Regions from separate parts of the Gordonia sp. JH63 genome, predicted to be linked through region 1. Evidence: riboswitches for the same ligand, from Rfam matches in the RefSeq annotation. Region 1 holds a riboswitch; the other holds the start of a gene.
What was found. A riboswitch is a leader RNA that binds a small molecule or an ion and turns the genes downstream of it on or off. The one in region 1 is predicted to bind cobalamin.

Region 1 (3,405 bases):
TCGATCTGGGCGCGCTGCTCCTTGCTGACCGAGCCGTGATGGGCGCGGGCGAGAACCGGCTCGGCGCCGGAGCTCGCGCCGCTGCCCATCACGAACGCCGGGGCGCCGCCCGCGACCGACGGATTGCCGGTCGGTTCGGCAGGCTCGCCGTGGCGCTCGGCGTGGATCTCGTTGAGCCGAGCGGTGAGCTTCTCGGCGAGGCGTCGGGAGTTGGCGAAGACGATCGTGGCGCGGTTCGCCTCGATCTGGTCGACGATCGAGGCCTCGACGTACGGCCACAACGAGCCGGCAGTCGGCGAGAACGCGTCGTCCAGCGCCGCGGGGTCGGCATCGGACACCGGCGGCGGGATGTTGGCCATGTCCTCGACGGGGACGTCGACGCGCAGGTCGAATGTCTTGTCGGCCTTGGGTTTGACCACCTGGCACGGCGCGGCGCCGGACAGGAACCCCGCGACCACCTCGGGCGGGCGGACCGTCGCCGAGAGGCCGATCCGCTGGGCGGGTTTGTCCAGCAGTTCGTCGAGGCGCTCGAGGGTCAGCGCGAGATGGGTACCTCGTTTGGTCGCGGCGACCGCGTGGACCTCGTCGACGATGATCGCCTCCACGCCGGTGAGACTCTCCCGCGCGGCCGAGGTGAGCATCAGGTACAGCGACTCGGGGGTGGTGATGAGGATGTCGGGTGGGGTTTTGACCAGCGCACGCCGATCGGCGGCGGAGGTGTCGCCCGACCGCACGCCCACGGTGATGTTGGGCTCCGGAAGGTTCAGCTCCTGGGCCGCCCGGGTGATGCCGGTCAGCGGTGCGCGCAGGTTGCGCTCGACGTCGACGGCCAGCGCCTTCAACGGCGAGATGTAGACGACCTTGGTGCCCGCGGGACGATTGCCGGCGTCGGCGGCGAGCCGATCGAGAGCCCAGAGGAACGCGGCCAGGGTCTTCCCGGACCCGGTCGGTGCGATGACCAAGGTGTTCGCGCCGTCGGCGATGGAGGTCCAGGCGCCCTTCTGCGCAGCGGTGGGCGCGGTGAACGCACCCGAGAACCACCGCCGGGTGGGGGCGGTGAAGCGGTCGAGCACCGAGGGGCGGGGCATCTCTCCACTATGTCGCACGCGTACGACAGAACGCGGTATACAGTCTCCTCACGCCTGTACGGGGAATCCGGTGAGAGTCCGGAACGGTCGCGCCACTGTGAACGCAGCCCAGATCGACACGGTCGACGTGACGGGGCATGCGTGAGTCAGGATGCCGTGCCGGCGTGCACCACCCGTGAACTCTCCGACGCGAGATCGGCGAAAGGACCCACCATGACAGCTCCCCGTACCCAGTCAGCATCACCGGTCGCCCCGGCCCGTGCCCTGCCCGTACCGAACATCTCCGTCGCGAGCGCGGCGCTCTGGCTCAGCCTGACCGTGCTGCTCGCCGGGCTGGCGTACTACTTCCTCGGTTACGACCAGGGAGTCGTGTCGGTCTTCGGTTCCGACACCCATGTGCACGAGTTCGTGCACGACGCCCGCCATTTCCTCGGCTTCCCCTGCCACTGAGTCGACATGGAGAAGAAGTTCATCGGCGCCGGCCTGCTAGCAGGTCTGATCGCCGGCATCGTCTCGTTCGTGTTCGCACGGTTCTACCTCGAACCCGTCGTGGGCAAGGCCATCGACTACGAGAGCGCCCGCTCGGCGGCCGAGGAGGCCCTGGCCCATGCCGCCGAACCGGGTGGTCACACCCATGGTGAGGGCGGAGAGTTGTTCACCCGCGCGATGCAGGAGAACCTCGGCGCGGGGATCGGCAACGTCGTGTTCGCGGTCTGCATGGGTGCGTTCTTCGCGGTGGCGTTCACGGTCTTGTGGAGCCACGTCGGCAGCCGTCACCCGGCCACGGATCCCCGTGCGGTCGCGGGCGTGCTCGGCGGCATCGGTTTCGTCGCCGTCTTCGCTGTCCCGTTCTTCGCCTACCCGGCGAATCCACCTGCCGTCGGCGACGACGACACCATCGGTGAACGAACCGGTGCCTTCCTCACCATCACCGTGTCGTCGGTGATCCTCGCCATCGCGGCGGTGGTCCTGGCGTCGTGGTTGCGCCCGCGCATCGGTGGGTTGGTCTCGGCGGTCGCCGCCACGGTCGCGTATCTGGCCGGCATCGCGATCGTGCTCGCCTTCCTGCCGTCGTTCAGCGAGGTCCCCGGCCCGGTCCGCGACGGCGCCGGACAGGTCGTGTTCCCGGGCTTCCCCGGTGACGTGATCGGGGATTTCCGGGTGTATGCGATCGCCAACCAGGTCATTCTGTGGACGGTTCTCACCGTCTCGTTCGCACTGATCGTGGGGGCGATGGCCCGGTCGCGGGCGACTGACCGCGCTCGCGCGGTCTCCGCGCCGAACTGAGGCGGTCACCGCACGACATGCAGATCATCACCGCCGGGCGCACCGGCCCCAACCGGTCGGTGCGGTTCGGCGGTGACCCGGACCTCGATCCGCGGGGTCGACGCGACGTGCTCGCTCTGAGCGCGTCGCTCACGCGCCCGATCGACATCTGCGGCCCGGAGGCGGCGACCCGCGCCACCGCCGAGATACTCGGCGCGACAGGCGGCCTCATCGTCGACGACGCGCTGCGGACGCTCGATGTCGGTGCGTGGTCGGGCCTGTCCCCGGAGGAGATCGACCCCGTCGACCTCGGCGGGTGGTTCACCGACCCGGAGGCCCGCCCGCACGGGGGTGAGAGTGTCGCGCGGTTCGTCGACCGAGTCCATGCCTGGCGTGCCGGGCAGGCCGAGCACGGCGATGGCTACGTGGTGGTCGCGATGTCGGTGGCGCAGGCCCTGCTGTGCGTCGATGCGGACGGGTTCTTCGCGCGGGAGGTGCGTCCCGCCACCCTCTACACCTGCACCGATGCTCGGTAGGAACAGATCTGCGACGACGTACCTAGACATCGGCAGTGACTCCTGACACAGTTGGGAACGACAAAACTGAAACGTGTTCGCCCCTGCGCGGACACCGGTCTGGGAGTGTGACGATGTTCGAGTGGTCCGAAGAAGATCTGATGGTTCGGGACGCCCTGCGGGCGTTCATCGACAAGGAGATCCGGCCACATCTCGACGAACTCGAATCCGGCACGCTGCCGCCCTACGACATCACCCGCAAACTGCTGTCGAGCTTCGGTGTCGACGCGATGGCCAAGGACGCTCTCGAGAAGGAACTCGAGGCCGAGGCCAACGGGGAGAAGAAGAAGCCCTCGGGCGACGGCGGCGGTATGGGCGGCTCGATGTTCATGATGGTCAACATCGAGCTGGCGGGGGTCTGTCTCGGTCTCGTCGCATCCCTGGGCGTGAGCATGGGCCTGACCGCCTCGACCATCCGCGGCAAGGGCACGCTCGCCCAGAAGAAGCGGTGGCTGCCCGAACTGGTCACGATGGAG
Region 2 (3,405 bases), 690 kb from region 1:
TCAGTCGTAGTCGCCAGGCGGCGTCCAGGTGATTGGTGGGTTCGTCGAGCACCAGGATCGGGGTCTGCTGAGCGAGCGCGCGGGCGAGGACGACGCGGTGCCGTTCGCCGCCGGACAGCTGGGTGCACGAGCGGGTGCCCCAGCCGTCGAGCCCGACCTGGATCAACGCGCGATCGACCACCGTCTTGTCGTCGGAACTCCCGGTGGACCAGGCCGACCGGTACGGGGTCCGGCCGAGGCCGACCGCCTCGCCGACCGTCAGCTCCGCGGAGGGCTGTTCCTCCTGGCCGACCACCGCCATCGACATGGCGCGGCGTCGCGAGGGGATGCGGTGGAGGTCGTCTCCGTTCACCTCGACGGTGCCGGCGGCCGGGCGTTCGAGACCGCACAGCGTGCGCAGCAGGGTGGTCTTGCCGGAACCGTTGGGCCCGACGATGGCCAGTCGGGTGCCGGCGGGGACCGCGAGATCGACATCCCGCAGTACGACGCGGCCACCGCGACGGCACGCAAGCGCAATCGCGCGCAACGACATCGACGATGCGCGGGCGGGGTCGGTCACGAGCCACCCCCGAACACGTACTGGCGTCGTCCCATGAGGAACAGGAAGATCGGTGCCCCGATCAGTCCGGTCACGATGCCCAGCGGCATCTCGCGCGGTGCGGCCGCCACCCGCGAGATCACGTCGACCCACACCAGGAAGAGCGCACCGCCGCAGACCGCCACCGGCAACATCGCGCGGTGGGTGGCGCCGACCAGGAGTCGCGCCGCGTGCGGGACGATCAGACCGACGAAGCCGATGCCGCCCGCCACCGCGACGAGTACGCCGACCAGGAGACCCTGGACACCGAACAGCGCGTTGCGCATCGCGCGTACCGGCACGCCCAGCGACGTCGCGGTGTCGGTGCCGGCCGCGTAGGCATCGAGCCAGGAGTGGATGGCGAGCATGGCCACGACGGTGGCCAGCACGACCACCCCGGCGATCTGCACTTTCGCCCAGGTGGCGCCCGCGACGCTGCCGAGCATCCAGAACATCACGTTGTCGGCGGCGTGCGGGTCGGCGGCGGTGAACACCAGCAGCGACGACAACGCCATGAACGCCGAGGACAACACCACCCCGGACAGGATGAGTCGCAGCGCGGTCAGCCCGCCCTGGGCGCGGGCCACCAGGTACACCGTGACGGTGGCGGCCAGCGCGCCGAGTAGCGCCCCGCCGGACAGCGCCCAGACGCCCAGTCCCGCGAGCACGCCGAGGGTCATCACCGCGGTGGCCCCGACCGCCGCGCCGGCGGACACACCCAGCAGATACGGCTCGGCCAGCGGGTTGCGGACCAGGGCCTGCATGAGTGCGCCGGCCAGCGCCAGCCCGGCTCCGACCAGCGCGGCCAGCACGGACCGGGGCAACCGGAGATCCCAGATGATGACGGCGTGCGCGGAGTCGAGCTCGGCCCCGGTCATCCGGCCGACGACGGTGTGCCACACGTCGCCGACGGGGATGGTCTCCGCGCCGAAAGCGGTGGCCAGGGCGATGCTGAGGAGGGTGAGGACGAACAGTACTGCGGCTAGCGGCGTCGACGGGAGTCGCCGGACCGACGGGGCGGTCGCGCTCTCGGTCGTGCCGTCGGTACGACGGGACACGGGTGGTACTGCCTATCGGTCTGGGTATCTGTGCGCGAGATACACGATGGACTCGAGCGAGAACGGCCGGTAATCGGACTCGGGATCGTGGCGCCGGCGCCTTCCCGGGTCGCCCCGGTGTCCGCGCCGAATCCGTCTCCCATACCGTTGCGCGCCAGTCCCGGATTCACACCGGGTTCCCTGACACCCACGTGTGCGGGTGTGACCGTTCTCGGGGCTGAACATACCAACAACGATTCGCTACACCTGAGTCAGATGTCGCAGTTCGTGGTTCTGGGCGCAACGATGCGCGACATCGGTGCCCGGACAGCCGACACGCGAGCACCTACGCTGGGGGCCGACGATCGACGATCCCGACGCGGAAATGGTGAACCGATGGACGTACGAGACACGAAGCTGGCCATCATCGGGGCGGGTGCGGTGGGCACCGCGATCGCCTACTCGTCCCTCATCCGAGGTGTCGCACGGACCATCGCCCTCCTCGACATCAACGCTGCCAAGGTGACCGCCGAGGTGCTCGACATGTCGCATGGCCTCGAGTTCGTGCCCCGCGCGGACATCATCGGATCCGACGACGTGTCGGTGTGTGCGGACGCCGACGTCGTCGTGTTCACCGCCGGCGCGAAGCAGAAGCCCGGGCAGTCGCGCCTCGAATTGGCCGAGGCGACAATCGGTCTGACACGCGCCATCCTCCCCGGGGTGCTGGCGGTGGCGCCGAACGCGATCTATGTGATGGTCACCAATCCCGTCGACATCGTCACCTACGCCGCCCAGGAGATCAGCGGGCTGTCACCGCACCAGGTCTTCGGCTCGGGCACGGTGCTGGACTCGTCCCGGCTGCGATTCCTGATCGCGCAGCACTGCGGGGTCGCGGTGCAGAGCGTGCACTCCTACATCGTCGGCGAACACGGCGACAGTGAGATCCCGCTGTGGAGTTCGGCGTCGATCGGGGGCGTGCCGCTCACCTCGTGGACGCCGCTGCCCGGCCGTCCGGCGATGGACGCCGTTGCGCGCGAACGTATTCACCACGAGGTCGTACATGCCGCGTACACCATCATCGAGGGCAAGGGGGCGACGAACTACGCGATCGGTCTGGCCTCGACGCGCATCGTCGAGGCGATCCTGAACAACGAACACCGGGTGCTGCCGGTGTCGACGCGGGCGGACGGCATCGAGGGGCTCGACGGCGTGTGCCTCTCGTTGCCGACCGTCGTCGACCGCGGTGGTGCCCAGACCCGGCTCGATGTCCCGCTGTCGGACTCCGAGCGGGCGGGTCTGCTGGCATCGGCGGAAACGCTGCGCGGGATGCAGGCGCGGTTCGGGTTCTGACGTCACACGGGGACGGTCCCGCGCAGGAACTCGAGCTGATCGGCGACCACCCGCTCGAAGTCGGCGCCGACGTAGATGTCGAAATGTCCTGCCGGATAACGAATCACTCGCGCTGCCGGGGCGCGGCGGGCGTACCGGGCAGTCGGTCCGGCCGGCGCCACGGTGTCCTCGTCGCAGATGCACACGAGCGTGGGACAGGTGAGCTTTCGCAATGCCCGACCAGGCGTGTGCAGCGGGATGGCGAGACCGGCCCGCGCGGCGACCTCGTTGATGAACTCCAGGTCGTCGGGCACCAGCGGCAGGTATCCCGACACCGCGTCGGGTGCCGTCATCAGGGCGGCCGAGCCGGACGCACCGGCGAGGCCGACGGTGACCGGCGGACGGCCCAGCGCCGAACCCGCCAGATCCGCGAGCGCGCGCACGGTCACCTTTGCCCCGGAC

Region 2: linked by a shared signal. The riboswitch ahead of GR168_RS05190 (iron ABC transporter permease) and the one ahead of GR168_RS08335 (CbtB-domain containing protein) in region 1 are both predicted to bind cobalamin.

What each region holds. Positions count from the first base shown of each region.
Region 1 covers NZ_CP047235.1:1,841,800-1,845,204, forward strand. The annotation lists gene GR168_RS08330 (ATP-dependent helicase) at 1-1,088, opposite strand, end outside; cobalamin riboswitch at 1,106-1,266, shown strand; gene GR168_RS08335 (CbtB-domain containing protein) at 1,302-1,538, shown strand; gene GR168_RS08340 (CbtA family protein) at 1,545-2,375, shown strand; gene GR168_RS08345 (histidine phosphatase family protein) at 2,393-2,890, shown strand; gene GR168_RS08350 (acyl-CoA dehydrogenase family protein) at 3,004-3,405, shown strand, end outside.
Region 2 covers NZ_CP047235.1:1,149,649-1,153,053, forward strand. The annotation lists gene GR168_RS05185 (ABC transporter ATP-binding protein) at 1-532, opposite strand, end outside; gene GR168_RS05190 (iron ABC transporter permease) at 556-1,635, opposite strand; cobalamin riboswitch at 1,682-1,860, opposite strand; gene GR168_RS05195 (L-lactate dehydrogenase) at 2,011-2,964, shown strand; gene GR168_RS05200 (alpha/beta fold hydrolase) at 2,967-3,405, opposite strand, start outside.